One region of the Caballeronia sp. LZ032 genome, then DNA from elsewhere that is predicted to be linked to it. Evidence: predicted binding sites of a transcription regulator. Region 1 holds the regulator's gene; each other region holds the start of a gene.
The links. The regulator LexA, encoded in region 1, represses DNA repair genes until DNA is damaged. The targets are predictions, from matches to a motif close to ACTGTATNNNNATACAGT.
Positions count from the first base shown of each region.

Region 2: a site for LexA is predicted at 2,697-2,714, ahead of imuA (translesion DNA synthesis-associated protein ImuA). Genes of this name have one in related genera too.
Region 3: a site for LexA is predicted at 5,938-5,955, ahead of dinB (DNA polymerase IV). Genes of this name have one in related genera too.

Region 1 is NZ_JARUXP010000001.1:1,331,823-1,342,375, forward strand. It holds gene gnd (phosphogluconate dehydrogenase (NAD(+)-dependent, decarboxylating)) at 1-507, shown strand, start outside; gene QCE69_RS06255 (ABC transporter permease) at 568-1,428, opposite strand; gene nodI (nodulation factor ABC transporter ATP-binding protein NodI) at 1,442-2,413, opposite strand; gene QCE69_RS06265 (universal stress protein) at 2,774-3,283, shown strand; gene QCE69_RS06270 (DUF2939 domain-containing protein) at 3,303-3,905, opposite strand; gene QCE69_RS06275 (hypothetical protein) at 4,003-4,332, opposite strand; gene lexA (transcriptional repressor LexA) at 4,557-5,234, opposite strand; gene QCE69_RS06285 (sulfate ABC transporter substrate-binding protein) at 5,493-6,527, shown strand; gene cysT (sulfate ABC transporter permease subunit CysT) at 6,627-7,514, shown strand; gene cysW (sulfate ABC transporter permease subunit CysW) at 7,511-8,413, shown strand; gene QCE69_RS06300 (sulfate ABC transporter ATP-binding protein) at 8,429-9,487, shown strand; gene QCE69_RS06305 (CysB family HTH-type transcriptional regulator) at 9,549-10,475, shown strand; gene QCE69_RS06310 (asparaginase) at 10,518-10,553, shown strand, end outside.
Region 2 is NZ_JARUXP010000005.1:251,794-262,346, reverse strand. It holds gene QCE69_RS35840 (error-prone DNA polymerase) at 1-494, opposite strand, end outside; gene QCE69_RS35835 (DNA polymerase Y family protein) at 510-1,973, opposite strand; gene imuA (translesion DNA synthesis-associated protein ImuA) at 1,903-2,679, opposite strand; gene QCE69_RS35825 (metalloregulator ArsR/SmtB family transcription factor) at 2,873-3,205, shown strand; gene QCE69_RS35820 (ArsI/CadI family heavy metal resistance metalloenzyme) at 3,202-3,660, shown strand; gene QCE69_RS35815 (arsenate reductase ArsC) at 3,657-4,178, shown strand; gene arsB (ACR3 family arsenite efflux transporter) at 4,165-5,226, shown strand; gene arsN2 (arsenic resistance N-acetyltransferase ArsN2) at 5,236-5,682, shown strand; gene arsH (arsenical resistance protein ArsH) at 5,696-6,460, shown strand; gene QCE69_RS35795 (MFS transporter) at 6,411-7,673, shown strand; gene gmtY (gamma-mobile-trio recombinase GmtY) at 7,757-9,139, shown strand; gene QCE69_RS35785 (VPA1269 family protein) at 9,168-10,553, shown strand, end outside.
Region 3 is NZ_JARUXP010000004.1:224,894-235,446, reverse strand. It holds gene QCE69_RS29080 (LysR family transcriptional regulator) at 1-725, shown strand, start outside; gene QCE69_RS29075 (ABC transporter permease) at 744-1,622, opposite strand; gene QCE69_RS29070 (ABC transporter ATP-binding protein) at 1,619-2,443, opposite strand; gene QCE69_RS29065 (ABC transporter substrate-binding protein) at 2,561-3,583, opposite strand; gene QCE69_RS29060 (TauD/TfdA family dioxygenase) at 3,629-4,525, opposite strand; gene dinB (DNA polymerase IV) at 4,656-5,834, opposite strand; gene QCE69_RS29050 (hypothetical protein) at 6,236-6,601, opposite strand; gene QCE69_RS29045 (DUF3563 family protein) at 6,882-7,067, shown strand; gene QCE69_RS29040 (response regulator transcription factor) at 7,090-7,773, opposite strand; gene QCE69_RS29035 (ATP-binding protein) at 7,937-9,292, opposite strand; gene QCE69_RS29030 (MDR family MFS transporter) at 9,824-10,553, shown strand, end outside.

The sequences.
Region 1 (10,553 bases):
ATCCCGGCGACGCCCGGCCGCGAAGGCCGCGATGCGCGCGTGGAGAACGGCTACATGCATTGCGGGCCGGTCGGTTCGGGGCACTTCGTCAAGATGGTCCACAACGGCATCGAGTACGGCCTGATGCAGGCGTATGCCGAAGGCTTCCACGTGCTCGAACGCAAGGACTCCACCGACCTGCCGGAGAACGAGCGCTATTCACTCGATCTCGCCGATGTCGCCGAGGTGTGGCGGCGCGGCAGCGTGGTGTCGTCGTGGCTGCTGGATCTCACGGCGGGCGCGCTCGCCGGCGACGGCTCGCTCGATCGCTATTCAGCCGAAGTCGCCGACAGCGGCGAAGGACGCTGGACCATCGAGGCGGCGATCGAAGAGGCGGTGCCTGCGCAGGTGCTATCGGCGGCGCTGTACACGCGCTTTCGCTCGCGCGACGCCGAGTCGTTCCCCGAGCGGATGCTGTCGGCCATGCGCTTCGGCTTTGGCGGCCATCACGAGTTTCCGGTGAAGTAGCGGCCGTCACGCTGGCTGCTTGAAACAGCGGCGCCGAACCTTCGCGGTCCGGCGCCGTTTTCATTTCATCATGCGCCGCCTGAAAAGCCAGGCGCACAGGAAGAACGGCACCACGGCGTACGCGCACAACGCGAGCACATGCAGTGCCCAGCCATCGAGCGGACGGCCGAGCATGGCAGGACGGATCAGCTCCACCGCATGATAGAGCGGCAGCACCTGGGTGACGTGCTGCGCGAGCGCGGGCAGTTGCGCGATGGGGAAGAACACGCCGGAGAGCAGCAGCGTCGGCGTGAGCGCGAGCGTCTGGTAGAACATGAAGAAGTCGTAGCTCGGCGCAAGCGCCGTCACGATCATCGCCGTGCTGGAGAAAGCCAGCCCGGTCAGCACGATGACCGGCACCGCGATCAGCATCGACGGAAAGCTCGCGTAGCCAAGCGCGCCCGCGACGATCATGATCGCGACGCCCGACAGCACCGACTTGCTGGCGGCCCAGACAATCTCGCCCAGCACGATGTCGCCGAGCGTGAGCGGCGTGTGCATGATGGCTTCCCAGGTGCGCTGCACGTGCATGCGCGAGAAGCCGGAGTACATCGCCTCGAAGCTCGACGACATCATCACGCTCGACGCCGCCGTGCCCGCCGCGAGAAACGCGATATACGACACGCCGTCGACATGCCCGACCATCAGGCCGAGACCCAGGCCCAGGCCAAACAGATAGATCATCGGGTCGGCGAGATTGCCGATCATCGAGGCGATCGCGAGCTTCTTCCACACCAGGTAATTGCGCCGCCACACGGACATCCAGTGGGTGGCGTTGGCGGGCAGCGCGCTCGAGAGGGGCGTGAGGTTGTCGGCCTGGGCTTGCGTTTGTTTCCGGCGCGCGGCTTTGGCCTTGGCGCTGGATTGATCGAAGGTATTCATGAGCGTGTGCGGTTCAGTCCACCATCTCGCGGCCCGTGAGGCGCAGGAACACATCTTCCAGATTCGCCGGACGATGCAGATAACGCACGCCGGCGCGCCCGCGGACGAGCGCATGCACGGGTTGCGGGTCATCGACGTAGCAGAACAGCGTCTCGCCGCTGACTTCCATGCGCGCAACGAGCGGTTCCAGTTCGGCGGCGAGGGCTTTCGGGTCCGGCCCGTAGATCTCGATCACGTCCGAGCCGATCACCGACTCGATCAGTTCGCCCGGCCTGCCTTCGGCGATCTTGCGTCCTTCCTCGATCACGCACAGGCGGTTGCACAGACGCTCCGCTTCTTCCATGAAATGCGTGGTCAGCAGGATGGTCTTGCCGCGCGCGAGCAGGGAACGAAGCCGTTCCCAGATCAGATGGCGCGCTTGCGGATCGAGACCGGTGGTCGGTTCGTCCATCACGAGCACGTCGGGGTCGTTGACGAGGGCGCGCGCCAGCGTGAGGCGCCGTTTCATGCCGCCCGACAGCTCGCCGACGCGCGCATCGGCCTTGCTCTCCAGCCGCGCGAATTCGAGCAGCGACGGCACCAGCGCGTCCATGCGCGCTCCCTTCAGGCCGAAGTAACGACCGAACACGACGAGGTTTTCGCGGACGGTGAAATCGGGATCGAGGTTGTCGAACTGCGGCACCACGCCCACGCGTTCGCGAGCAAAGCGGGCGCGCGCCGGAACGGGTTCGCCGACGAGCCGGATCGAGCCGCTGTCCGGCGACGTGATGCCGAGCAGCATCTTGAGTGTCGTGGTCTTGCCTGCGCCGTTGGGACCGAGCAGGCCGAAGCACTCGCCGGGGCGCACATCGAACGAAAGGCCGTCCACCACCGTGCGCGTGCCGTAGTGCTTCCTGACCTCGCTGAACTCGATGGCGGGTGCGCAGGCGCCGGCATCGTCGTGAAGGCCGGCACGCGATGGCTGCTGCAATGTTTGATCAGTCATGCAATCGTGTTGCGAGGAAAAAGCGATGGGAAATCCAGCGGGCTAGTGTAATCCAATGCACCAGCGTGGCGCTCGACGTGCTGTTGCAAGCGGCAAGCCCGTTTCGAATCCGTGCGGAAGCCGCGTGCTTTGTTTCGGCCGTAGCGCGCGAGGCCTGCCTGGCAAGGATGTTGCACGGCTGGCACGACGCCAGCTAGCATGCACGGCGCACGCATCCGGTTAGCGTTTTCCACCGTTGTGACGCCCCGGGGGACACACGATCATGAAGATGCGACACCACGGGAAATCGCATTGCCATCACACGCCTCGTTCCGGTCCGGAGCGCAGGCGTCAAGGGCAAGTCTGGCCAGGGAGGTCAAGATGGATAGCTATCGAAAAATCCTGCTGTGCTATGACGGCTCCAGAGAGGGCCGCAAGGCGCTGCGTCAGGGCGCGAATCTCGCGCTCGACCTGAAGGCGGAAACGCACATTCTGGCCGTCGTCGACATGCGCTCGAGCATCGCACAGAGCGCCGGGCTGCTCACCGACATGGCCTGTGGCCGCTTCGAGGATGCCGCGCGCGACATCCTTCAGGAAGGCGTCGACTGGTTGCGCGAACGCGGTTTGCCGGCGCAGGGACACTTCGCGTTCGGCCATCCGATCGACGAGATTGCGGCGCTCGCCGAACAGCTGAACGTGGATCTGGTGGTCGTCGGGCACCGCTGCCGCAATGGACTCGCGCGCTGGTGGATGGGCGCGGGCAACACGCCGCTGCTCGATCGCGTGAAGTGCAGCATTCTGGTCGCCGTGTGTCAGGCGGGTGAGTCGACCGAGGCGGAAGAAGAGGCCGCCATGGCGGCCCGGCCTGTGAAGGCGGAAGCGGGCGCCTGAACGACGCTTCAGAAACGCCTCAGCCGTCCAGATTCACCGCGACGAGCTTCCATGACACGAGGCCATCGCGATGAAAGATGGCCGAGTAACGGGCGTCGCCGGCGCCGTGCTGATAGGTCACGGCGAAGGTATTCAAGTCGCGATAGCCCGCGGTGGTGGCAGGCGGTTTCGGCGCGGCTTCGGGTGTCGGGGCGGCGCTGCCCGATGCCGGTGCTGCGGATGAAACCGCCGCCTCGTTCGTTCCGGCCGGCGGCGGGCGTTCGCCGGGGGTGCCGCGCGGCGGGATGCCGTTGAGAATGGCCGCGACGCCGTCAGGCGTGGCATAGGTGTCCACCAGCGGACCGACGACCGCCGCGCCGATCATCGCGCCGATGATGGCGAGCGGATTTCCGCTTTTCTGGATGTCCACACGCCGCGTGAGCAAGGCGGCGACTTGCTCCTTGAGGCTCGCGCGCAGCGCGGGATAATCGACGTATTCATTGACCGTCTGCGCGTCGCGCGCATCGGCTGCGCGCTTGAGGCGATTCAACGCGATGTAGGGCGATGCATAGATATAGCTCAGCAGTCCGATGACGATCAGGACGACGAGCGCGGTCAGGATGGAGCGGGTAGTGCGGGACATGCGGTGAAAGGGCCTCGCGCGGAACGTGAATCCCGATTGACCGCGCAAGGGCCCGATAAATCCCGCGAACCCGAAATCGGCGTCTGCCGGGACCCGCTTACGCGAGGATCCCGCCCGCCAGCCCGGCGCTTTCCTCCGCGATGCAGCGGTCGATCATGCGCGACACTTCATCGATCTTGCCGACCAGGATCACGCGCGATTGTCCGCGATACACGCGCACCGGCGCGCGTTCGGCTGCTTCCGCATGCACGCCGCTGTTCAGCGAAACCCGCGCAAACGCCGGCTGACGCGACGGCAGTGCGGGCATGTCCGTCTCGAAGAGATCCGGCGTGGTTTCGGCGCGCGGCATGCCGCACGAAATCAGCGTGCGCAGATGACGCAGACGGCCGAATTGGCGGAAGGGCAACAAGCGGGCGAAACGTTCCATGGTGACTCTCCAGACGATAGGGCGCACAGCGGCCCACCGCGAACGGTGGCCGTCATGCTGGTTTTTTCGGTTGAACGCCCGGGTGAGCGTCGCTGCGGTTGGTGAGTTGATATTCCGCTATTACCAGGACATTTCTTGTCTCAGTGAGACAGGCGGAACATAAAAACTTTCAATCTTTTCTGAGGCTTGGTCTCACCAAGCTCACCACCGCGTATGCCGGAATATCAGAGCTCGCCGGAGCGAATCAGGCCGACCGCGATGCCTTCGAGCGCAAACTCGCCGCTGCCGGAGCGCACGAAAATGTTCTCGTAGTCCGGATTTTCGGCGATCAGTTCGACGCCATCGCGATGACGCTTCCAGCGCTTCACCGTCACGTCGTCGCCCAGACGCGCGACCACGATTTGCCCGTCCTTCGCTTCGGTGCGCTTCTGCACGGCCAGCAGGTCGCCGTCGAGAATGCCCGCGTCGCGCATGGACAGCCCGCGTACCTTCAGCAGGTAGTCCGGCTTGCTCGAAAACAGTGCAGGGTCGCAGGCGTAGTGCTGCGAGATGTGCTCCTGCGCGAGGATGGGACTACCGGCCGCGACCCGGCCGACCAGCGGCAGCGAAAGCTGCATGATGCTCGCATGCGGCAGCGTGAACTGATGCGGCACGTCTTCCGGCCGCTCGATGCGCGCTGAGTCGCTCAGCAGGCGAATGCCGCGCGACGAGCCCGCCGCGAGTTCGATCACGCCCTTGCGCGCCAGCGCCCGCAAATGCTCCTCGGCCGAATTGGCCGAACTGAAGCCGAGTTCGGCGGCGATCTCCGCGCGCGTGGGCGGGAAGCCCGTACGCTCGATCGCGCGCTGGATCAGCTCGAACACCTGCTGCTGCCGCGCGGTGAGTTTGGATGTCTTGTTCACTGGCTCGGACCCCTGGGGCACTGTATGGATGGACAGGTGACTGTATTTTTATACAGTATTCCGCGCTTTTCAAGCTTTACTTTAAGTTCGGTTGTGCAGGCCCGCAGCGAGCACGTTCGAGCCCCAGCCACCCTTTCTACGTAGAGGAATAAGCTTCTTAGCAGTTTCACGTATAAAAAAGTGACAAACGATTATTTCTAATCATATAGACGCGTCGTTAGACTGATTCCGTCAATTCGATAAGACGGAGAACGGGGAATGCAAAGCTTGAAATGGGGATTGGGTCGGGGCGCGCGACGCCTGCTCGCGGCGGCTGCGCTGACAGCGGCGGGCATCGGCATGGCGGCGTCCGCGAGCGCGGAGACATCGTTCCTGAACGTGTCCTACGATCCGACGCGCGAGCTCTATCAGGACTTCAATCAGGCCTTCGCGAAGAAGTGGAAGGCCGAGACGGGCGAGACCGTCACCTTCAAGCAGTCCCACGGCGGCTCCGGCGGCCAGGCGCGCGCGGTCCTCGACGGCCTGCAGGCCGATGTCGTCACCCTCGCGCTGGCGTACGACATCGACGCCCTCGCGGGCAAGGGCCTCGTCAACGCGGACTGGCAGAAACGTCTGCCGGACAATGCCTCGCCGTACACCTCGACCATCGTGTTCCTGGTGCGCAAGGGCAATCCGAAGCACATCAAGGACTGGGACGACCTGGCGAAGCCGGGCGTGTCCATCGTTACGCCGAATCCCAAGACCTCGGGCGGCGCGCGCTGGAACTACCTGGCCGCGTGGGCGTATGCGCAGCACAAGCCGGGCGGCAACGAGCAGACCGCGAAGGACTTCGTGACGAAGCTCTACAAGAATGCAGGCGTGCTCGATTCCGGCGCGCGCGGCGCAACGACGAGCTTCGTGCAGCGCGGTCAGGGCGACGTGCTGATCGCGTGGGAGAACGAGGCGTTTCTGTCGCTGAAGGAGTTCGGTCCGGAGAAATTCGAGATCGTGGTGCCGTCGGTGAGCATCCTGGCGGAGCCGCCGGTCGCGGTGGTGGACAAGGTCGTCGACAAGCACGGCACCCGCAAGCTCGCCGAGGCGTATCTCAAGTATCTGTATAGCGACGAAGGCCAGCAGATTGCCGCGCGCAATTTCTATCGGCCGCGTTCGAAGACGGTGCCGGCCGAGCTCACGAAGCAGTTTCCGAAGCTGAAGCTTTACACCATCGACGATACGTTCGGCGGCTGGGCCAAGGCGCAGAAGACGCACTTTGCCGACGGCGGCGTGTTCGACTCGATCTATCAGCCGCAGTAAGGACGGGTCCCGGCGACGCGGCGCACTCATGACGCCGCGCGTCGTTCATGCAGTACCCGGCAGCACGCGCCTCCCCCGGCGCAAAAGGAAGACTCAAGGATGACGACCCTCACATTCAGGAAGCCGAGCGCCTTGCCCGGCTTCGGCCTGACCCTCGGCATCACGCTGGCTTATCTGAGCCTCGTGGTGCTGATTCCGCTTGCGGCCACCTTCGCGAAGACCGCGACGCTCGACTGGGCCCAATTCGTCCGCGCGGTCACGTCGCCGCGCGTGCTGGCCTCGTACCGGCTGACTTTCAGCGCGGCGCTCGGCGGCGCGCTCATCAACGCCGTGTTCGGCTTTCTCGTCGCGTGGGTGCTGGTGCGCTACACCTTCCCGTTCAAGCGCATCGTCGATGCCATCGTCGACCTGCCGTTCGCGCTGCCCACGTCGGTCGCGGGCATCTCGCTCGCCGCGGTCTATGCGAGCAACGGCTGGGTGGGCCAGTATCTCGCGCCGCTCGGCATCAAGGTCGCCTTCACGCCGCTCGGCGTGCTGGTCGCGCTGACGTTCATCGGCTTGCCGTTCGTCGTGCGGACGGTGCAGCCGGTGCTGGAGGACTTCGAGCGCGAGCAGGAGGAAGCCGCCGCGTGCCTCGGCGCGTCGCGCTGGCTGACGTTCCGCCGGGTGGTGCTGCCGTCGCTGTTGCCCGCCTTGCTGACGGGCTTCGCGCTCGCGTTCGCGCGTGCGCTCGGCGAATACGGCTCGGTGATTTTCATCGCCGGCAACGTGCCGATGAAGTCCGAGATCACGTCCCTCCTCATCATCACCAAGCTCGAACAATACGACTATGCCGGCGCCACCGCGCTCGCCGTCGTGATGCTGTGCGTGTCGTTCCTGATGCTGCTGCTCATCAACACCTTGCAGTGGTTCCTGCAACGGCGCACGAGCAAGACCGGCGCGGCGCCGGCACAGGTCGCGCAGGCGACGGCAGGAGAACCGGCATGAGCAAGGTCCTGCCATTGCAAACCTCGTCGCAGCGCGAGACACACACGCTCAATCCCGTCACCGAGCCGCGCGCGGTGCGCTGGCTGCTGACGGGCATCGCGCTCGCGTTCCTCGCGTTCTTTCTCGTGGTGCCGCTCGCCGCCGTGTTCGCGCAGGCCTTCGCCAAGGGCCTCGACTATTACTTCGAGTCGCTGAAGGACCCGGATGCGTGGTCCGCGATCAAGCTGACGCTCCTCACCGCCGCGATCGCCGTGCCGCTCAATCTCGGGTTCGGGCTGGCGGCTTCGTGGGCCATCGCGAAGTTCGAGTTTCGCGGCAAGGCGCTGCTGACGACGCTGATCGATCTGCCGTTCTCGGTGTCGCCGGTAATCTCCGGCCTTATCTACGTGCTGATGTTCGGCGCCCAGGGCTGGTTCGGTCCGTGGCTCGCCGCGCACGACGTGCAGATCATCTTCGCGGTGCCGGGCATTGTGCTCGCGACCATCTTCGTGACGTTTCCGTTCGTCGCGCGTGAACTGATCCCGCTGATGCAGGCGCAGGGCAACGACGAAGAAGAAGCAGCGCACGTGCTGGGCGCATCGGGCTGGCAGATCTTCCGCCGCGTGACCCTGCCCAACGTGAAGTGGGGCCTGCTGTACGGCGTGATCCTCTGCAACGCGCGCGCCATGGGCGAATTCGGCGCGGTGTCGGTGGTCTCCGGGCACATTCGCGGCCAGACCGACACCATGCCGCTGCACGTCGAAATCCTCTACAACGAATACAACTTCTCGGCGGCGTTCGCGGTGGCGTCGCTGCTTGCGCTGCTCGCGCTCGTGACGCTCGCGCTCAAGCTCCTCGCGGAGCGGCGCATGACGCAGTCCGTGAGCGAAGCCAAAGCCTCCGCCACCGCACAGAACTGACAGGCCGACATCATCATGAGCATCATCGTTCGCAATCTGCAAAAACGCTTCGGCGATTTCACCGCGCTCGACCAGGTCTCGCTGGACTTTCCCGCCGGCGAACTGGTCGCGCTGCTCGGGCCGTCGGGCTGCGGCAAGACCACGCTGCTGCGGGTCATCGCGGGCCTCGAATTCGCCGATGCAGGGCAGGTCGTCCTGCATGGCGAGGACGTCGCGGAAGTGGGCGCCCGCGAGCGCCAGGTCGGCTTCGTGTTCCAGCATTACGCGCTGTTCCGTCACATGACGGTGTTCGAGAACGTCGCGTTCGGCCTGCGCGTGAAGCCGCGCCGCGAGCGCCCGAGCGAAGCCGTGATCCGCGAGAAGGTGCATGAACTGCTCAAGCTCGTGCAGCTCGACTGGCTCGCGGAACGCTTTCCTTCGGAGCTGTCGGGCGGACAGCGGCAGCGCATTGCATTGGCGCGGGCGCTGGCTGTCGAGCCGAAGGTCCTGCTGCTCGACGAACCGTTCGGCGCGCTCGATGCCAAGGTGCGCAAGGAACTGCGCAGCTGGCTGCGGCGCCTGCACGACGACCTGCATATCTCGACGCTGTTCGTCACGCACGACCAGGAAGAAGCGCTGGAGGTGGCGGACCGCATCGTCGTGATGAATCACGGCCGCGTGGAGCAGGTCGGCAGTCCGCAGGACGTGTACGATCATCCGCAGACTTCGTTCGTCTACGAGTTTCTCGGCGCGGCGAACCGCCTGCAAGGGCAGGTCGATGCCAACGGCTTCACCGCCGACGGCGCCGCGAGCCCGATCGCCGCGCAGGCCCATTTCAGCGGCCGCGCGCTCGCTTACGTCCGGCCGCACGATCTCGCGCTGTATCCGGCGGACGGCGCGCATCGCGACGGCATCACGGTCGGCGTGCGGCGCGTCGTGACGCTCGGCGGTTCGGTGCGTGTGGAGCTGGAAGGCAGCGCGGGCGGCGTGATCGAAGCGGAGCTGGATCGCGAGGCCTGGCGCGCGCTGCGGCTCGAGGTCGGCGACGGCGTGACCGCGGTGCCGCGCTCGCTGCGCGTGTTTCCGGCGCAATGACAAACAGAAATACACAGAAACACACAGAACAAGCGACAAAAAGCATCACGGAGAGACTCCCATGAACTTCCAGCAACTGCGTTTCGTGCGCGAGGCCGTGCGTCAGAACATGAATCTGACGGAAGTGGCCAACGTGCTGTACACGTCGCAATCGGGCGTGTCGAAACAGATCAAGGACCTCGAGGACGAACTCGGCGTCGATATCTTCGTGCGCCGCGGCAAGCGTCTCACCGGACTGACGGAGCCGGGCAAGGAAGTGCATCAGCTGATCGAGCGCATGCTGCTCGACGCCGAAAACCTGCGGCGCGTCGCACGCCAGTTCGCGGATCAGGACAACGGCCATCTGGTCGTCGCGACCACGCATACGCAGGCGCGCTACGCGCTGCCCAAGGTGATTCGCCAGTTCACGGAAGTGTTTCCGAAGGTCCATCTCGCGCTGCGCCAGGGCAGCCCGCAGCAGATCGCGCAGATGATCATCAACGGCGAGGCCGACATCGGCATCTCAACCGAAGCGCTGGACCGCTATCCGGACATCGTCACGTTCCCGTGCTATTCGTGGCATCACACGGTGGTGGTGCCGAAGGATCATCCGCTGGTCGGGCGCGAGAACCTCTCGCTGGAGCACATCGCCGAATATCCGATCGTCACTTACGACACGGACTTCACCGGCCGCTCGCACGTCGACCAGGCGTTCGCGAGCGTCGGCGCGATTCCCGACATCGTGCTCACCGCCATCGACGCCGACGTCATCAAGACCTATGTGGAACTCGGCATGGGCATCGGCATCGTCGCGGCGATGGCCTACGACGCGAAGCGCGATTCGGAACTTGTCGCGCTGGATACGCAGCATCTGTTCGAGGCGAGCACGACGCGCGTCGGCCTGCGCAAGGGCGCGTTCCTGCGCGCCTATGCGTATCGGCTGATCGAGATGTTCGCCCCGCAACTCGACGAAGCGCAGATCGCCGCGCAGCTGCGCGAAGCGGCGTGAGCCACGCGTGATGTCCTTGCCGGCTGATTTACAATCGCCGGCATGAAACCATCCTCTCTCCCTCGCATCGCCGTGCTG
Region 2 (10,553 bases), on a different contig from region 1:
GTCGCTTTCATCCATTCGAGCTGCGCGGCGAGCGCGTCTTCGTTCGCAGGGAAATCGGGAATGAGGATCGCGAGGCAATTCGGCATGCCGCGCAGATGCGCATACGTCTTTTCCGGACGCGCGATGTCCTGCGGCGTCAGCAGATAGCTGCCCTTCGCCGCCCGCATGCGGCCGAGTGTAATCAGCTCGGACAGGTTGCCATAACCATCGCGGTTCTGAGCCAGCAGAATCAGCCCGAAGGCGGGGCGTTTGTCGGCGTGCACCAGCTTGAAATACGAGCCGATGACGAGCGGCAGCTTCTCTTCCTTCGCCTGCACATGAGCGCGGACGACGCCTGCGAGCGAACACTCGTCAGTGATGGCGAGACCCGAGTAGCCAAGCTGCGACGCGCGCATGACGAGTTCTTCCCCGCGCGACGCCCCATGCAGGAACGTGAAATTGGAAAAGGCGAAGAGCTCCGCATAGGCGGGCAGGGCGGAGAAAGGCGAATCCACGGGGTTTGGCTCATGTCATCCAAAGAGGCCGTGCAGGAACCAGCGCACTTCGTCCGAGGTGGCGCTCGGGCGCTCGCGGTAGATCCAGTAGCAACTCTTGTCGGCGGCTTCGGCGACGAAGTAGTCGCGCGCCGCCAGATCGCCGTCGAACCAGCCGGCCTCAATGCGCTCGCCCGTCGAAACGAGTTTCAGCGTCGATCCGTAGAACGGCCGGTGGTTTTTGATCATCAGACGCAGCGGCGTTTCGAGCAGCCACGTCGGGCGGGGCAGGTCGCAGGGCGGCGCTTCGGGCCTGGCTGCATCCTGGACCGATACCCAGCGGTTCGCGTGTTCCGGCCGGTGATCCGAGGTCGGCGCGGGGCGCAGCACGTTCTCCGGTCCCAGACGCGCGACGAGCAGTTCCAGCAGACGATTGTGGTCCTCCGCCGATCCGCCGGGGTCCGGGAAGAGGGTATCAGTGGGCGGTTCGGCGGCCTGGACTTTGGTCGCGGTGAGCCGCACGGCGATGACAGCCGCCGGAAGTTCGACCCGCCCCAAGCGCTCTTTCAACAGCCGCACGAGATGTTCTTCGTGCCAGGTCGGCTCGGCGAGCGCCAGGTCGATCGTGGTCGGCTCGATCGCCTCGCGTCCGCGTTCGTGTTCGAGCGTCACGCTCGCGTGCGTGAGCGCGAGTTGCTGCGCGCTCAGCCAGCCGCATAGCTGCACGACGAGCCGGCGAGCGGAGAACAGAATCGCCTCGGCATGTTCGACCCGGTCGGGCAGTTCGACGCGGGCGCTGAACGTGGGCGGCACATCCAGCCACGCGTACAGTTCCGGCGACAGCCCGTAGGCGCGGTCCAACGAATCCAGCAACTCCACGGAACACCTCTTTTTCAGCCCGGCGCGCGGCAGGCGCCGGATATCTTCGAGCACACGGCATCCGAGCCCGGCGAACCAGTCGGCGAAGCGGCGGATTTCCGGCACGACCAGGTATGGCAGCGAGTCGAGCTCACGCTCAAGGGAACGCATCTTGAGCACGCGGCGATGCCCGCGCTTGGCGAGCATCCAGGCGCCCTGACCGGTCGGGGCGACGCTCATGCGCACGCTCACGCCCACGGCGTCGACGATCTGCCTGATCTGATGGCAGATCCGCAGGATGCCGCCGAAAAGACGCAGGCTCGCCGACACATCGACTACGACCGTATCTTCTTCACAGACGGCCACCATCGGCGAAAAGCGCATCAGGGCGAGCGCGACCTCGCGCAGCATGTCCTGCTCGCGCACGGGCGCGCGGTCGTAGACGAGCGCATCGGGCGCGAGCGTCACGACGCCCCCGCGCTTCATCCCGAGCGAGACGCCCGCCTCCCGAGCCACCGCGTCGGCGATGGCGACCTTGTCCTTGTCCAGCACTACGCAGCCGTTCGCCGTCCTAGGCGACCACCTTGGACGGAATACCTCCAGCGAAAGCCGGGGCAGGTGAATGGCGACGAGTACGGCCATGAGGGCTGAGCAGAATCGGTGAGGGTTGGAGGGCGACGCTGAGCGTCTCGTTTCGTATCGGTCCTCGTCGCTTGACGACGTCGACGACGATGCCGCCATCGGCCGAACGCACACTTAGCCGCAACGTGGCCGGCGACGCATCCGCTGCGCTGGCGAGCGGCCGGACAAGGAGAAAAAGCGTCTCCGTCGCCTGCGCCGCGAGATGCAGCCGCCGCAGGGCCTCGGCGCGAATGTGCTGCTGCCAGAAGACCAACGCGCCGCAACTTCGTGCCCGCAGCACCTGTTCGGCGCACCAGAGGGCGTCGGCGGTCTTCGGCGCACGCAACTGGATCAGCTTGTCGAGCGGCAATCCCAAATAGGAGAACGCGAGCGAATTGGGCACGTGGGGTGCTTGCAGTAGCGCAACCGGCCGGCGGCTGAGTTCGGCGAGCGCCGGGCGCAACAGGCGAAGCTCACCTACGCCGGGCTGCTGCACCAGCAATTCGACGAGCGACCCGAGCGGCCATCCGCCGCCAGGCAACTCCGTCGAGAGCGCCGCGTAGCCCGTGTCGACCGTCTTGCCGTAGGCGCGCGCGAGCTGAGACCCGCGCCAGAGCGTTATTCCCCCCGACTCCGAATACATATTTGTGTCGAGCGCAGCATCGATGGAGCGCGCCCGTTCCTCGGGCGTGCGTAACTGCTGTGCGGCTAAGGCAGTCCGACTCACGATTTGGCTCCAGAAGTACTGTATAAATATACAGATATTCTAGCCCAAGTGTTTGAGTTTCCGGTTGGACGTCGAGTCCAACCTTCTTCGATTCCGCTCGCTATTTCCCGTCCCTAATTGATCGACCACGCACCGTCGCTGTGTCGTTTCAAGATTACTTGAATCTTTGAATCGACAGGTCTATGATGCCGCCATGGACTCGAACCTCGTTGTACGCGCGCTCGGCGCGCTCGCTCATGAATCGCGCCTGGCGATCTTCCGCGCACTGGTTGTCGCGGGCCCCGAAGGCATGCCGGCTGGTGAGATCGCTCAGCAGCTTGGCCTCTCGCCGTCTGGCCTGTCGTTTCACCTTAAAGACCTGTCGCATGCGGGCCTCGTCAACAGCGAACAGAAGGGACGGTTCATCTTCTATTCAGCCAACTTCGATGCGATGAACGGACTGCTCGGGTTTCTGACCGAGAACTGCTGTGCCGGCGCTGGCTGTTCCGTTCAAGGTGTGTCGCAGTGCCAAGGAGCTAAATCATGAAACGCATGCACATCCACGTTGCTGTCGAAGATATTGATGCGAGCACCCGGTTCTACGTCGCCATGTTTGGAGGCGCGAAACCGACGGTATCGAAGTCGGACTACCGCAAATGGGAGTTGAGCGATCCGAAGGTCAACTTCGCTATTTCGCAGCGTGGCGTAAAGCCTGGCATTGATCACCTTGGCATTCAGGTCGAATCGGACGAGGAACTCGCCGAGATGCGAGCGCGCTTCGCAAGCGCTGAATTGCCTGTCACGAATCAGACGGCGACGACCTGCTGCTACGCAAAGTCGGATAAGACCTGGACCGTGGACCCACAGGGCGTCCCATGGGAGACGTTTCAAACGCTTGAGCACGCCCCTGTTTATGGAGAGTCGCGCGATCGTTCGCGCGAAACCCGCGTTTCTTCAAATGCCTGCTGCGCGGGCGCAGATCTCAATCGGAGCAACACGTGAACGACAAGACCTACAACATTCTGGTCCTTTGCACGGGCAACAGCGCCCGAAGCATCATGGCCGAGGCGCTGTTTAACACGCTCGGCAAGGGCCGATTCCACGCGTTCAGCGCAGGCAGTCACCCGTCAGGCGCGGTCAATCCGTTTGCGCTCGAGCGCTGCGACTCGCTGGACTACGACACGGCCCGGCTGCGCAGTAAGAGCTGGGATGAATTCGGTGCGTCGGACGCGCCGCAAATGGACTTCGTGATCACCGTGTGCGACCAGGCGGCTGGCGAGGTGTGCCCGATATGGCCCGGCAAGCCGATCACCGCGCACTGGGGTTTTGAAGACCCTGCCGCATTCGTGGGCAGCGACGAAGAGAAGCGCGCGGTCTTCACCAAGGTCTATCGGCAGATTCTGACGCGGGTGAGCCAGTTTGTGAACCTGCCGTTATACGTACTCGATCGCAATGCAACCCAGAAGGAAGTGCGCGCGATTGGCGAACGTCCCGCCGAGGAATCCAATGAGCAGCACTGATTCGGTCGCTCGCGCGAGCCGTCCGGTCATCGGCTTCTTCGAACGATACCTGACGGTGTGGGTTGCGCTGTGCATCGTCGCGGGCATCGCGCTGGGCCAATGGTTGCCGTCGCTGTTTCAGGCTATCGGTCGCATGGAAGTGGCGCAGGTCAATCTGCCGGTGGGCGTGCTCATCTGGGTGATGATCATCCCGATGCTCATCAAGATCGACTTCGGTGCGATGGCGCAGGTCAAGGGGCACTGGCGCGGGATCGGCGTCACGCTGTTCGTGAACTGGCTGGTCAAGCCTTTCTCCATGGCGCTGCTCGGATGGATCTTCGTGCGCCACGTCTTCGCTCCCTGGCTGCCTGCAGCGCAACTCGACAGTTACATTGCCGGCCTCATTTTGCTGGCCGCCGCCCCTTGCACGGCGATGGTGTTCGTCTGGTCGCAGCTTTGCAAGGGCGATCCCTATTTCACCTTGTCGCAAGTGGCGCTGAACGACGCGATCATGATCGTTGCGTTCGCACCGATCGTGGCGCTGCTCCTTGGCCTATCCGCCATCACTGTTCCCTGGAACACACTCATCACGTCGGTGGGTCTCTACATCATCATCCCGATTGTTATCGCGCAGTTGCTGCGTCGCGTGCTGCTCGCGAAGGGTGAGGCCCACTTCAACCGCACGGTGTCGCGCCTCGGACCCTATTCGATTTGCGCACTGCTCACCACGCTGTTGCTGCTGTTCGCGTTTCAGGGGCAAGCAATCGTCCGGGAGCCGCTGGTCATTGCGATGCTTGCAGTCCCCATTCTCATTCAGGTGTTTCTGAACTCCGGGTTGGCCTATCTGCTGAACCGCAAGCTCGGGGTCGCGCACTGCGTGGCGGGTCCGTCGAGTCTGATCGGCGCGAGCAATTTCTTCGAACTGGCCGTTGCCACCGCCATCAGCTTGTTCGGGTTTCAGTCTGGCGCGGCGCTGGCGACAGTCGTTGGCGTGCTGATCGAAGTGCCAGTCATGCTGCTCGTGGTTGGCGTCGTGAATCGCTCGCAGCGCTGGTACGAGACGGCCTGAGGAGCGAGTGTGAGAGCCATCATCATTGCACACGAGACCGTCGGAAGTGACGCCGGTCTGGTCACGGCCCTGGTCCGTGACGGCCTCCCGGTCGATGACCTCAACGAACCGCAGCGCCGCTTTTTCGGGTTCACGACGCTTGCCGGTTCGCACGTCGGATACGGTGGCTTCGAACAATACGGGCGCGATGTGCTGATCCGCTCGGTGACAGTCGAGCCAGGCTGTCGAAGCAAAGGCATCGGACAGACTCTGGTTGCCGCGCTGTTGCGTAAGGCGTTCGACGCGGACGCCAGAACTGCGTGGCTCCTCACGACTGACGCACAAGCCTTCTTCGAGACGACCGGATTCAAGCTTGTGAGCCGCGAGACCGCGCCTGCCGCGATCCTCGCCACGCGCCAGGCCGTTGAACTGTGCCCGGCCACAGCGATTTTGCTCTCACGCCCCATCACCCCGTAGCCCATTTCATACGATGTCCACCGATCTTCCGAACGTCAGTCTTTCTCATCTCGACACGCCCGATCTCACAAAGCTCGAACCCCGGACGATCTCGGATCATCCGCCGCGCATCTTGCTGCTCTACGGTTCGCTCCGTCCGACCTCCTATAGTCGCTTGCTGACACTCGAGGCTGAGCGCATCCTTCGCCAGTTGGGCGCCGAGACCAAAGTGTTTGATCCACATGGTCTGCCACTCGCCGACAGCGTGCCCGCTGACCATCCGAAGGTCGTCGAATTGCGCGAAGCGTCCATCTGGTCCGAAGGCCAAGTGTGGTGCAGCCCGGAACGACATGGCGCGCTGACCGGCGTGTTCAAGAACCAGATCGACTGGCTGCCGCTCGACTCCGGAAGCATCCGGCCGACGCAAGGGCGCACACTCGCGGTCATGCAGGTGTCGGGCGGCTCGCAATCCTTCAACGCGGTGAACGCTTTGCGCGTGCTCGGCCGCTGGATGCGAATGGTGACCGTTCCCAATCAGAGCTCGGTAGCCAAGGCGTTCCAGGAGTTCGATGAGAGCGGTCGCATGAAGCCCTCGTCGTACTACGACCGTGTGGTCGATGTGATGGAGGAGCTGTATAAGTTCACGCTGCTCGTGCGCGACCGCTCAGACTACCTGACCAACCGATACAGCGAGCGTAAAGAGAAGGCCCCGGCATCAGTTTCCGTCCTCGCCAATGCAGCAATGAGCCATGAGCACAGCACACAGAACGCCGACACCGACGACAGTGAAGTCGAGTAATTCGACGGATCGCGCCGAATCACTGGCCACCTGGGCGCTCGCGCTCGCCCAACTGGTGTCGTGGGGCTCGGTCTACTATTCGTTTTCGCTGCTGGTCGTACCCATGGAGCAGACGATGGGCTGGAGCCGCACGTCCACGAATGCGGCCCTCTCGCTCGGACTGCTGGTCTCGGGTTTCGCGGCGTATCCGGTGGGCAAATGGATCGACCACGGGCTCGGACGTCGGGTCATGGCCATTGGATCGCTGATCGCGGCAGCCATGCTGCTTATGTGGTCGGCCACATCGTCGCTCACGATTCTCTTCATAGCGTGGATCGGCTTGGGCTTGTCGATGGCGGCGACCTTCTATGACCCGCTCTTCGCCGTGCTCACGCATCGCTATCCGCTGCGATACAAGACCAAGATCACACTGGTGACGCTCGTTGCGGGATTCGCGAGCACGGTTTTCATTCCGGTCACGCAGTTCCTCGTGGATGTGGCCGGTTGGCGTCTCGCGCTCGTGGCACTGGCCGCATGCAATCTAATCATTTGCCTGCCGATTCATGTCGTCGCGATCCGCTCCTCACGAATCGACCCGAACGCTTCCCAGCCGAGCGCGGAGCGCATGGCGGTCGATGCTGCGGCAACGCGACGTGCACTGCGCACGCCTACCTTCTGGGCGCTCGCGCTGTGCTTCACAACCTACTACGCGACCTTCGCCGCGCTCACATTTCATCTGGTTCCGTTGATGGTCGAGCGCGGCGTCACCAACACGGTTCTGGTCATCACCATGGCGCTGATCGGACCCGCGCAAGTCATCGCCCGCGCGGTCTGGTTCGCATTCGATCGCAAGGTCACCATCACGACAGTTGGTTTCATCGTGGTGACACTCTTTCCCGTCTCGACGGTCGTCCTGATTGTGGCTGGCAAATCCGCTGCGCTTTTGTGGATCTTCGCGCTCTGCTATGGCGCCGCCAACGGCATGATGACGATCCTGCGCGGCACGATCGTCCAGCAGTTTCTGTGGACGGAGGGCTACGGCGCGATCAGCGGCATGCTGTCGTTTCCGTCGAACATTGCGAAGGGCATCGCGCCCATCGCAGCGGCCAGCATCTGGGGACTGACGCATGGGTATGTCGCCGTCGAATGGACGGTGTTGCTTGTCTCCGCGCTATCCGCCGTCAGCTTTTTTATCGCAGCGAGGTGCGCGCCGGCACGGCTCTCTTATCGGTGAGTCGATTCGGGAGCAGCGATGACTTACAACGGTCAACGTGGTGACTTAAAGCGTGCGTAGGGTGTTGCTATTTCTGTCGAGCGATGTTCGTCAGCATCAGAGCAAAGGTCCTCACGGACGAAACCGGCGTCTACACTGAGATCCCCGCCCTGCTTGCCGCGACGGGGATACTCGAGCCGCTGATTGATTATTTCCTGCATAGAAGCCACGATCGCAGTCTGGAGTGGATGCGCAAGGTGACGCGATCGGTGCGGCTCTTTCTTGAGTACATTCAGCTCAACCCCGCCGAACGCGACCCTCATCAACTGTTTCAGAATTTCGCGAAGCGTCTGTACACAGGAACGTTCAATCGCGAAACAGGAATTGACGCCACGGGCCTTTGCTGGCCACCTCGCTCGCCGCACGACGCGGCACGCATCATCGTCCATTTGAGCGACTTCTTCAATTGGTTGGGCGAAATTCGTCCTGAAGCAGCCAGCGTCAATCCTCGGTACGTCGGCAGCACGTTAGATCGACAGCTCGATGAAGCCGCTTACCAATACCGTAGAAGCAAGGCCTTCCTTGGGCATACGTGGGCGTCGAATGCCACCGCGCGCGCCACAGGATATTGGCTTCGCTACCGGAGAATCCCGAAGGTCGCGCGAGGTGAGCCGCCAGCTTTTCCAGAACGTCACTTTGAAGCGTTGCTCTTCAAAGGCTTTCGCAACGGCGATCGTTACGACTATCGTGGCATCTTGATCACGCTACTGCTCCATGGCGCGGGATTTCGAGAGTCGGAGCCTTTTCACCTTTACGTTCAGGACGTATTTCCAGATCCACAGGATCCGCGTCAAGCCAAGGTCATCATCCACCATCCGCACTACGGGACCGCGCCTGCTGATTGGTGCGACGAGCGAGGACGACCGCGTAAATCGAACCGAGCAGAATACCTCGGCCAGCGCTTCGGCCTTGTGCCGCGTACAGACTTGATGGACCGTCGGCATGCTGGCTGGAAAGGCGGTATGCATGACGGTCCTTACTACAAGCAGGCGTACTGGTTCGTGCCGGAGTACGGCGAGTGGTTTCTGGAACTGTGGCATCGCTATCTGAAGCAGCTTGCGCATTTTGATCGGGATCATCCGTTCGCTTTCGTAAACCTGCGGCGCGCACCCTATGGTGCGATATACACCCTCACGCAATACAACAAGGCTCACGCGGCCGCGTGCAAACGCATTGGCCTCGAAGTTGGCAAGGCGCTTGGCACAACTCCGCACGGGCACCGACACGCCTACGGCCAGCGTTTGAAGCACGCGGGAATCGAGAAGCCGATGATTCGCCGCTTCATGCATCACGCATCGATCGAGAGCCAGGAGATCTACACACAACCAAGCTTTAGCGAAGCCCGAGAAGCACTTCAGCAAGCGGCGCACCGGCTGGATGGACTTCTTACGACGCCTTTGTCGGATTTGGTCCGTTCATCTGACTAGCCACATCTCCACGTGACCGAGCAAACACATGTACAAGACCTCTCCAACTAAACCCAAGGGGCGTCGCAAGGCGGCAAGGACCGAGCGCAGCATGCGACGCGATTCGGATGCAACCCTGGCCTGGGTGGTGGAGTTCTATCCAGAACTTGCAGCCTGGAGAGTCTTCGCCTTGGAGTGGCTCGGTGGGGAAACGCATGGTCTACACCAAAGACTGCAGGCCCTATCGACTTTCTTCGAGCGCTACCTCATTCTGCAGAGCCTGCCGCTGGACCCGAGTGTATTCCTGGCGCAAACGACACAGGTTCCAGAATTTCACCGAACGGCGTGTCCTGACTCTCCTTGGGGCATCAGCGCGAACAATCTTATCCACGCTTTTCTGCAGTTTGTGTTGCTTCGGCATTTCAGTCAGATTGGTAAAGACGACGACGCCGTATTAATGCAGGGCTATCACAACCCGGTACGTCGTATGTCGAAAGCGGGGTTGCCGAAGCGCGGCGAGAGCGTTTATTCACCGCTGCCTTATGGCTACATCGACCAACTTCGGCAGATGCTGGCGGCGGGACCCCATTTTCGCGATTGGCAATGGGCACACGGTGCGCTCGGGAGCAAGATCGGCCATATGGGTGCGAGCGCGCCTGATTGGCTCGACGTGACCGAAGACGAGATTGATCGCGACGATCCGGATTGCGTCTGGCGCATGCGTAAGCTGAGTCGAAACTATCGCGGTGGTCAAGTGTTGCAGATGTGGAGTCCAGTCCGATGGGTTGCACTGCTTGTGAAGCTTATCTTGCCGTTACGAACTAGCCAAGTCCGCGTACTTGACTCCGGAGAGGCAGACACCTGGCGCTATGCGGCAGGACGTTGGGAACGAAACAGCAGCGAGATTGCAGAAGGAAGCGAATCTCGACCGCTACAGCAGGGTGTGTTCCGGCGCGACTATGATCGTAACAACAACGAGAACGCACTGGCGGTCCTCTATATCAACACGAACAAGACCGCCGACGTCTCTAAGTCAGGGCCAGAGAAGGGCTATTTGCTGCCGTGGACGCACGGCGGAGCGGTTCACCAGAATGTTTTCTACTGGATCGAGAAGCTGCGCAACTGGCAAGAGAAGTACAACCCCATCTCGCGTCGGACCTCATGTGCAGAACTTGATCGTCGACATATCATCGCCAAGACTGATTTTCAGTTGGCGCGCTATCCTGACGCGTGCTTTCTCTTCCGATTGCCAGAATATCCAACGGCACGAATGCGTAACTTTCCGCTTCAGGATCAGGCGCTCAATTCGTGCTGGTTCTATTTGCTGAAGGCATTCGAATCACGGCTCGCCGGGCGTTCCGAGACTCACCACAACGGAACACCGATTCGGCTGCTGCCGCCCCAGTCCAAGAAGAGGACGTTGTTCCCACTTCAC
Region 3 (10,553 bases), on a different contig from region 1:
CCGAAGCCGGCGAACGGCTGATCGAACGGCTCGCGCCCGCGTTCACGGAGATCGCCAGCGCGCTGGATGCCGTGAACGGCTTTCGCGACAGCCCCACCGGCACGCTGCGCCTGAACGTGCCGCGCATCGTCTCGCGCGAGATCCTGCCGCCCATCGTCGCGCGCTTTCTGACCGCGCATCCAGGCATCAAGCTGGAGATCAGCGCGACGGACCGCTTCATCGACGTCCTCGCCGCCGGCTTCGACGCCGGCATCCGCTACGACGAAAGCATCGAGCGCGACATGATCGCGGTGCCCATCGGGCCGCGCATCCAGCGCTTCGTCGCGGTGGCCGCGCCCGCGTATCTCGCCGCGCACGGCGAGCCTAAGCATCCGCGCGATCTCGTGAATCACGCCTGCATCGGGCATCGGTTCGACAGCGGAGTCCTCGCCGCATGGGAATTCGTGCGCGGCAAGGAAACGTTACGGATCGCGCCGCAAGGGCCGCTCGTGACGTCGTCGGTGGAAGTGGCGCGCGCCGCGGTCACGGCAGGCCTGGGGCTCGTCTATACCTTCGATGAATTCGTACGCGGCGGCATCGAAAGCGGCGCGCTCGTGCCGGTGCTCAAGCCGTGGTGGCAAAGCTTCACCGGTCCGCGCCTCTACTATCCGAGCCGCGCGCATATGCCAGGGCCGTTGCGCGCGTTCATCGACTTCATTCGCGCCGAAGACGGCGCGACGTCCTGAACGCGCCTAGAACACCGCTTACTGCTGCACGCCCCAGCGGCGCACCGTGACGCGTTCGATGGTATCGAAGACGAGATGCTCGACCGCCAGACCGATCACGATGACCGCCGCCAGCCCCGCGAACACGCGATCCGTATAGAGCTCGTTGCGGTTCTGGAAGATGTACCAGCCAAGGCCGCCCTTGCCCGAACTCGCGCCGAACACGAGTTCCGCGGCAATCAGCGTGCGCCACGCGAACGCCCAGCCCACGCGCAGGCCCGCCAGGATGGAAGGCAGCGCGGCCGGCACGAGAATCAGCAGCACGTGGCGCAGACCAGTCAGGCCATAGTTGCGGCCCGTCATGCGCAGGGTCGCGGGCACCGCCTGGAATCCCGCATACGTGTTGAGCGCGAGCGGCCACAGCACCGAATGCACCAGCACGAACAGCAGGCTGCCGGTGCCGAGGCCGAACCACAGCAGCGCAAGCGGCAATAGCGCGATGGACGGCAGCGGGTTGAACATTGCGGTGAGCATCGAGAGGATGTCGCGGCCGATGCGCGTCGACACGGCCAGGGAGGTCAGCACGAACGCGAGCAGCGCGCCGAGCGCATAGCCGCGCAGCAGCACTGACATCGAGATGCCGATCTTCTCGATCAGCTCGCCCGACGCAATGCCCTGCACGAACGCGATAAAGGTCGCGCTGAAGGTGGGCAGCAGCAGGTCGTTGTCGACGCTGCGCGCCGCGATCTCCCACAAGCCGATCAACACCAGCGCGATGAAGGTCTTGCGCAGCCAGGCCTGATCCAGCAGACGCTTCGAGAGCGGCAGCGGCGCCTCGTGGCCGATGCCTTCGGGCGCGACCGGCTCGACTTCATATTCCGGCCGCACCGGCGGCACGATCAGATGCGGCGTGCTCATTGCGCGGCCTCCTCTTCGAACAGCAAGCGATGAATGCGGGCGACGCTCTGCTGGAACTCGCCGCGCCCCATGCTTTCCTGGGTGTATTGATGACTGTTGAGTTCGGCGCGCACGCGTCCGGGATGCGGGCTCAGCAACAAGATGCGATTGCCGACGATCAGCGCTTCCTCGATCGAATGCGTGACGAACAACAGCGTGAAGCGCTCGTCGCTCCACAGGCGCAGCAGTTCTTCCTGCATGCGGCGGCGCGTGAGGGCATCGAGCGCGGCGAACGGCTCGTCCATCAGGAGGACGCGCGGCTGCATCGCGAGCGCGCGCGCGATGGCGACACGCTGCTTCATGCCGCCCGAGAGCGTATGCGGATAAGCGTCGGCGAAAGGGGCGAGACCGACCTTGTCGAGATAATGCAGCGCGCGTTCACGCGCTTCGGCGCGTCCCAGCTTGCGCGCGGCGCGCAGCGGAAAGGCCACGTTCTGCACGACGGTCTTCCACGGCGGCAACTGGTCGAATTCCTGGAACACGACGATACGGTCCGCACCCGGCCCGCGCACGCGTTCCCCGCCGATTTCGATCCTGCCCGCCACCGGCTCGATGAAACCCGCAACCGCCTTCAGCAAGGTGGATTTGCCGCAGCCCGACGGGCCGAGCAGCACGAAGCGGTCCGCGCCGTAGACATCGAAACTGACATCGTGCGTGGCCCGCACGATCTGTTCGCGTGTGCGGTATTCAAGCGAGACGTGCTCCACGCTGAGCAGCTTGCCGCTCGTCGAAGCATGCGCTTCGGGTGGCGGCGCATACAGCGCTTGAGGATTGGCGGCCATGTTTATTGTGCGGAGAGGCTGGAGAGGCAAACGCTTACGATAGCGGCGCACGCGCCCCGCGCGAACCAATCATTGCGCATAACCAATCCACCTCCGCCGATAAACGCGCGGCTCGTCTCAGCTGCCGTTCTTCGTCGCCGGATCCGTGAAGAAGTAGTCCTGCCACGACTTCGGCTCGTTCTTGATGACGCCCACCCGGTGCATGAACTGCGCAAGCCCGAAGGTGTTCTGCGGCGCCACCTTGAACTGCACCGCCGGATCCTTGATGACCTTGATCAGCAGGTCGCGGTCGAGCCGGGCCTGGTTCACGCGCAGATAGATATCGGCGGCCTTTTCCGGATGCTGCGTGATGAAGTTCGCCGCATCGGCAAGACCCGCGACGAACGCGCGATACGTCTTCGGGTTCTCGTTGCGGAACTTCTCGGTGGCGTAGAGCACGGTCGCGGAACTCGGGCCCCCGAGCACATCGTAGGAATTGAGCACGATGTGCGCCTTCGGATTGCCCGCGAGTTCCTGCTGCTGGAACGGCGGATTGCCGAAGTGCGCGTTGATCTCCGTGCCGCCCGCGATGAGCGCCGCGGTGGCGTCGGGATGCGGCACCGCTTGCGTGTACTTGTCGAGACGGTCGTAGGCCTTGTCGCCCCAGGTCTTCGCGGCGGCATATTGCAGCACGCGCGATTGCACCGACACGCCCACCGCCGGCACCGCGATGCGGTCCTTGTCGGTGAAGTCGGCTATGGTCTTCACGCGCGGATCGTTCGACACGAGGTAGTAAGGGAAATTGCCCAGCGACGCCACGCCCTTCACATTCTGGCGGCCATGCGTGCGGTCCCAGATGGTCAGCAGCGGACCGACGCCGGCCGCCGCGATATCGACAGAACCAGACAGCAACGCGTCATTGACGCTTGCGCCGCCCGAGAGCTTCGCCCATTCGACCTTGATGTCGAGCCCTTCCTTCTTGCCTTCCTGCTCGATGAACTTCTGGTCGCGCGCGACGTTGAGCAACAGATACACGACGCCGAACTGCTCGGCCACCCGCAGCGTGCCCTCGGCCCGCGCGCCCGCCGACGTCACGCCCAGCGCGAGCGCGAGCGCTGCGCCAAGTGCGCGCGCAGCGCCCTTCCCTTTGCGAGACTGCATCGATAAAACCCCGTGATTCAATGAATAGTGTTTGATGTGGACCGGTCAGAAAGGCGCGTCGCCTTCGATGGTCGTGCGATACAGCTTGCGGCGCTGATCGTCGGGCGTGCCGGCCGCGAGATGCATCACCGAGCGGTTGTCCCAGAACACCATGTCGCGCGCCTGCCATTGATGGCGATAGATAAATTCCGGCCGCGTGCTGTGCGCGAAGAGTTCGGCGAGCAGGGACTGGCTTTCGTCTTCAGGCAAGCCGATCACGCGCGTGGTGAAGTGCTCGCTCACGAACAGCGCGCGGCGCTGCGTTTCCGGATGCGTCCGCACGACGGGGTGCGTCACCGGCTTGACCTGGGCAATCTGTTCCGCCGAAAGATTCGGCCGCCACGGGCTGCGCTTCTGCAATTCGGCGTACTTGGCCAGATAGGTATGCTCGGCCACGCGCCCGTCCACCGCTTTTTGCAGATGCGGGGGCAAGCTGTCCCACGCGAGATGCTGGTTGGCGAACAGCGTGTCGCCGCCGACCGCCGGCAGTTCCTGCGCATGCAGCAGCGAGCCGAGGCTCGGCTTGTCCTTGTACGACAGGTCCGAATGCCAGAAATGGCCGGCATCGCCCAGGCCGATCGGCTTGCCGTTCTCGGTGATGTTCGAGACGATCAGCACTTCCGGATGGCCCGCGAGCCCGAACTGATGCAGCACGTGGATCTGCAGCGGCCCGAAGCGCTTGCTGAACGCCACCTGCTCGTCTGGCGTGATGCGCTGGTCGCGGAACACGAGCACGTGGTAGTCCAGGTGCGCGCGATGGATGCGCGCGAAATCAGCTGCCGACAATGGCCGCCACAGATCGAGCCCGAGCACTTCGGCGCCGAGCGGGGCATCGAATGGACGGATCTCGATGGGTTGATCGGCGGCGGATGCCTGAATGTCGGCGTCTTGAGAAGCGGTCAGGGTCGTCACGGTCGAATGGTTCGAATCGGTCACTTCGGGGAAGCGAACAATCTAGCGTGCGGCACAGCAGCCTACAACGAAGCATCTGACATGTGCTTATCTGCGCGCGTCATAAGCCTGTCGCGCCGGCTCACTCGCCGGGGGCGTCGAACGGCAGTTCCACCTGCATCGGTTCGACGGGCGCGCTCTCGTCGTGGCCCGCCAGCGCGCTGACGCGCACGCCGAGCAGACGAATGCGCCGTTCGAGCACGATGCGCTTCAGGCATTCGGTCGCGGCGCGGCGAATCTCGACGGGATCGGCCGTCGCGACCGGCACGGTCAGGTCGCGCGTGACGGTGCGGAAGTCGTCGAAACGCAGCTTGATGCCCACCGTGCGGCCGACATAACCCTTGCGCTGGAGATCGTCGGCAACGCGCGTGCAGAGCGCGGTGAACTCGGCGGACAGCGTCGCACGGTCCTGCTTCGGATGGAAATCGCGCTCGAAGGTGGTTTCGCGGCTCATCGACTTCGGCGTGGAGCTGGTGACCACGGGCCGGTCGTCCTCGCCTTGCGCGATGCGGGCCAGCCACGCCGCGTAAGTGCGGCCGAAGTGCGTCTGCAGCAAGCCGGGATCGGCGGCGGCGATGTCGCCCACCGTATGGATGCCGAGCGCCGCCAGCCGCTCGTTCGCCTTCGGCCCGATGCCGTTCACCTTGCGCGCGGCGAGCGGCCAGATGCGGGTGGGCAGGTCGTCCATCGTCAGGATGGTGAGGCCGTCGGGCTTGTCGAGTTCGGAGCCGATCTTCGCGAGCAGCTTGTTCGGCGCGATGCAGATGGAACACGTCAGCCCGGTGGCCTCGTGCACGGCATCCTTCATGCGGCGGCCGATCTCGGCGGGCTCGCCGGGCAGGTCGCCGACATCGATATAGATTTCATCGATGCCGCGATTCTCGATCTGCGACGTAAAAGTGGCGACGGCCGCCTTGAAAAGCCGCGAGTAATGGCGGTACGACTCGAAATCGGTGGGCAGCAGGATGGCGTCCGGCGCGAGTTGCGCGGCCTTCATCATGCCCATCGCGGAAAACACGCCGAACTTGCGCGCTTCGTAAGTTGATGTGGTGACGACGCCCCGCCCCGCGTAGTCGCGCAGCCGGCGAAAGCGGCGCGTGCCGTCGGGCAGCGTTTCCGGCGTGGCGCTGCGGCCGCCGCCCACGACCACCGCCATGCCCCGCAGTTCGGGATAGCGCAGCAGCTCCACCGATGCGAAGAACGCATCCATGTCGAGATGCGCGATGCGGCGCGGCGCCGGATGCGGAGCTTGCGGGTTCATCGGCGCGGCCGGTGCGCCGCGTCCGATGCGCAAACGACAGGTTTCAACGCATGGAACATGGGAGTGCGCGTTGCGCGGCGCTGCGAAAACGAGGGATGGCGCTACTGTACATTCATACAGTGATTTGCGCTAGGGAGGCTGTCAAACGGCAGCAGGATCGCTTACTGAAAATGCCCGTGACACAGCATCCAAAGGAAGACAAACCTCCCGGCTGGTGATGGGCTGATGATGAAACCCGCCAGGCGCAACCTCGGCGGCGAGGTACGTTATGGATATGAGAATCGAAAAGCTGGCGTTCCAGACGCCGCCCGCTACGCCGTCGCGGGGCGGGCACGGCTCCCGTTGCACGCTTGCGCGCGGTCAGGACCATCGCCGCTGAGCGCCCGGGCCAGGAGCGTGCCTCACTCCGGCGTCCGCTTCTCCGCGAGCGCCCGGCGGCAATCGTCGAACACCTGCCGCACGACATCCGATTGATAGTTGAGGTCTTCGCTGTCGAGAATCTCTTCGACGGCATCCCGCGCCCAGTCCGCTTCGAGCAGCGCGCAATGCTGCGTGGCGATGTCCCGCGCGATGGCCGCGAGCTTGGCGATGGTCAGCCAGTCGGCCAGCCGCTGATGCCGGTCCAGCCACTTGTGCGCCGCCTGCACGTGGAAGGTGGCGGCCGGCCAGACACCGTTCAGGTAGAACGCGCCGAGGCTGCCGCACGTGAGCCAGCAGAGCAACTCGATGCGATCGCGGGCACTGAGGGTACGGGGCACATCGTTCATGGCGGCCTTCACGAAGACGATCGATGAATGCGCGAAACGCGCAGCGTTCCGCTTGAAAACCCGCTTTGAAACCGTATGAAAGACGATATCACGGGATGGTGCGGCGCGGCAGTGCGTTCACGCTGCACGGCCCCGCCGACAGTGCGCTGGCGAACGCTGATGCATGCCATGGGAAGCGCATTGCGCATGCCCGCGCGCGCTCATTCTTCGCTAATGGACGCGGCCTAATCTGCTCCTGTCGGCCCGCGGTACAGGCCATTAATCACGACGGGAGTCCATCATGTTCGAACGCTTCTCGAAGTCACTCGGCAGCTTCTTTTCCAGCCACGACGCGCAGGAAGACTATCTGTCCTCCTCCACCGATCTCGCCGACCTCGAACGCCGCATGCGGCAGGTCGAGGAACAGGATCATTCGTACAGCATGCATTTTTGCGGCGAGATCGGGCATCACGGCGACCGGCGCTGAAACCTGCGCGTGGCCCAGTGCGTTACCTGGTGTCCTCGTGGCCGGCCTGTCCGAGCATCACGGTCCAGCCGAGCCCGCGCACGTTGCGAATCACGCTCGCGCCGAATTTCTTGCGCACGGAATGGATGAGCACGTCCACGGCGTTGCTCTCCACTTCCTTGCCCCAGCCGTACAGCCGGTCTTCCAGCTGGTCGCGCGAGAAGATGGTGCCGGGACGTTCGAGCAGCGCATGCATCAGCGCGAATTCCCGCGCCGACAGCACGCCCGACGTTTCGCCACAAGTGAGCGTGCGCTGGTCGAGATTGAGGTTGATGGAATCGTCCCCGAGACGGGACACCGCGTAGCCCGCCTTGCGACGCAGCACGGCGCGGATGCGCGCGAGCAGTTCCGGCATGTCGAAGGGTTTGAGCAGATAGTCGTCGGCGCCGAGATCGAGGCCCTGGACGCGCGTATCGAGGTCGTCGCGTGCGGTGAGGATCAGTACCGGCGTCGCGTTGCCGGCCGAGCGCGCCTGCCGCAGCAGTTCGATACCGCTCATGCCCGGCAGGCCGAGATCGAGCAGCACCACGGTGTAGTCGGCGGCGCCCAGCGCCTCGCGGCCCGCCTGGCCGTCACGCACCCAGTCGACGGCATAGTCCGCGTCCTTCAAGGCCCGCATGAGGCTCGTGCCGATCTGGATGTCGTCTTCGATGAGAAGAATGCGCATGCTCTACCCCGCCCCGTGAAATCCAACGGACCGCACGGCGCCGCCATGCGGACAGGAATGACGCGCCTCGCGCGCCGGCATTGCAACGGGACGATGCACCCCGCGTGTCCCGCAGCGAATGCATTGTAATCGGCGCAAGTTGCGCCGTCTCGCGCCGTCTCGTTCAGGCGCAGACGGGATCGGGGGCGGTCAGGTTTTCCGTGACGGCCTCGGTCACGAAGCCGATCGACGCGACGATCCCCGATTGCCCGTCATCGCGGTTGCGCAGCATGACGTCGCCGCCGTAGCGCGCGGCGATCGCCTTGACGATCGACAGCCCGAGCCCGCTGCCCTCGATATCCGGACAGGCCCGAAAGAAGCGGTCGAAGACGCGCGGCAGCAAGGCCTCGTCGATGCCCGGCCCGGTATCGATCACGTCGATCCACACCCGTTCGCCATCGCGCCGCATGCGCAGGTCGATGGTGCCGCCATCGGGCGTATAGCGCACCGCGTTCGACACCAGGTTCTTCACCGCCATGCCCAAGTCCGTCTCGATGGCCCGGACGTGCGCGCTTACCATCTCCTCGGCGCCGATATCGAGGCCACGGGCGATGGCGATCGGCAGGACATCGGCGACCGCGCCCGTCACGACTTCCGACAGATCCACGCGCGCGAGCGGCGCGGCGCCGTTCACGGGCGCATCGGCGCGCGCCAGACGCAGCAGTTGCGCGATCAGCTTGCCGCTGCGCGCGATGCCCTTGCGCAGTTCCTGGAAGCGTTCTTGATTGCCCGGAGCGATATGCGGCGCCAGATTGTCCGCCTGCAACTGCAGCGCGGTGAGCGGCGTACGCAGCTCGTGCGCGGCATCGGCGATGAACTTGCGCTCCTTGTCGATGGCGCCCGCGAGACGTTCGATCATCGTGTTGATCGACTCGATGAAGGGCTTGATCTCGGTCGGCACGCCGACCAGCGACAGCGGCTGGAGATGGCTCGTGTCGATGCCCTGCACCTCGCGGCCCAGCTCGGTCAGTTGCCGCAACGAGCGGCGCACGACCAGCGCGACCAGGATCCACACGAGCGGCAGCAGCACGACCGTGGGCCACAGCGCCAGGGTGGCGGTTTCCTCGGTCAGGTCGTGGCGCACCGAAGCGCGCTGGGCCACCTGGATCGTCATGGTCGGCTCGCGGCGCGTGTAGATGCGCCAATGCTCGCTGTTGGCGACCACGTTGGAGAAGCCCGGAGCTGCATCGCGCGGAAAGCGCAGCGACGGCTCAGTGGTGCGGAACGGCACCGCCTCGCCCGGCTTCCACACGACCACCACCACGTCGCGGTCATCCTGACTGCCGCGCGACGGATTGGCGGGAATGCCCTCGGCGAAACCGTCGCGCATGCGCGTCGCCACCTGCACGAGACGCGTGTCGAGCAGTGCGTTCGTGCCGGCCTGGCTCAGCTTGTAGGAACTCACGCCCTGAATCACGCCGATCACGGTCACAAGAATGCCGAGCGCGATCACCAGCTGGTTTTTCAGCGATTTGATCATGCGAGTCTGCCGTCTCCGGAAGGAACGGGGCGCGCCTGCGGGCGCGGGTTCTGCCGGTTCGATTTTAGGCGACATTCGCGGGGATTCCGGTAGGAAAGGCAACATGTAGAACACGAGGGCGCCAGGCGCCGCGGTAAAAAGTGCGCCAGCCCGTCGGGGCCGGCGCCAAGGCTGAGGAGAGTCGAGATGTGAACGGACTGGGGAAGTACTTGGGGGAGCACCGTCCATCCACGTAATCCAGCGTAGCGGCGAAGAATTAGCGATTAATGAGGAGCGCGACTTCGGTCTCACAGGGTTGAACCTGGTCGAACCGCGCGTTTGATCCTCGCGGCCGGCGCAAGCAGCATCGGCCGGCACGGGATAACATTGCACGGGTCGCCAGTTCACCGGCAACGCCGCTCCGGACGAAAGCCAATTGCAAGAATAATCACAGGCCGGGGCATCGCCGCTGTCTCTTCCATTCACGTGCAGGACCCGCAAGTGCGCAGCTGCATCGGTTGCGCGGCGGGTGGCGCGTCTTTCGACCACCGCATGTCACAGTCCCGTCAAACCGTTCGTCCTCTCGTCATTGCCGCCGTCATGGCTTCGATGGCCATGGTCGCGATCGAGGCCACCATCGTCTCGACCGCCATGCCGCAAATCGCCACGCAGCTCGGCGGCCTGAATCTCTACAGCTGGGTGTTCTCGTCGTTCCTGCTCACGCAGACCGCGCTCACCGTGGTGTTCGGCAAGCTCTCCGACATCTTCGGGCGCAAGCCAGCCGTGCTCACGGGCATCGTGATCTTTCTGATCGGCTCGGTGCTGGCAGGCTTTGCGTGGTCGATGCCCGCGATGATCGTGTTCCGGCTGATCCAGGGCGTCGGCGCGGGCGCGATCCTGCCAGTGGCGCTGACCGTGGTCGGCGATCTCTATCCGGCGCGCGAACGCGGCAAGGTGCAGGGCTATCTGGCGAGCGTGTGGGCGGTGTCGGCGGTGCTCGGGCCGATGGTCGGCGGCCTCCTGATCCGCCAGTTCTCGTGGGCGTGGATCTTCTGGATCAACGTGCCGATCGGCATCCTGGCCGCCGCGCTGTTCGTGTTCTTCCTGCACGAGGAAAAGCGCCATGACCGTCCGGCGATCGACCTGGGCGGCGCGTTCCTGTTCACCGCCGCCGTCGCCTCGCTGATGATGGCGCTCACCGACGCGGGCCGTGCGAGCAATGTGCGCGTCGGCGTGGAACTGGCCGTGCTGCTGCTGAGTTGCGTGCTGTTTGTCTGGCAGG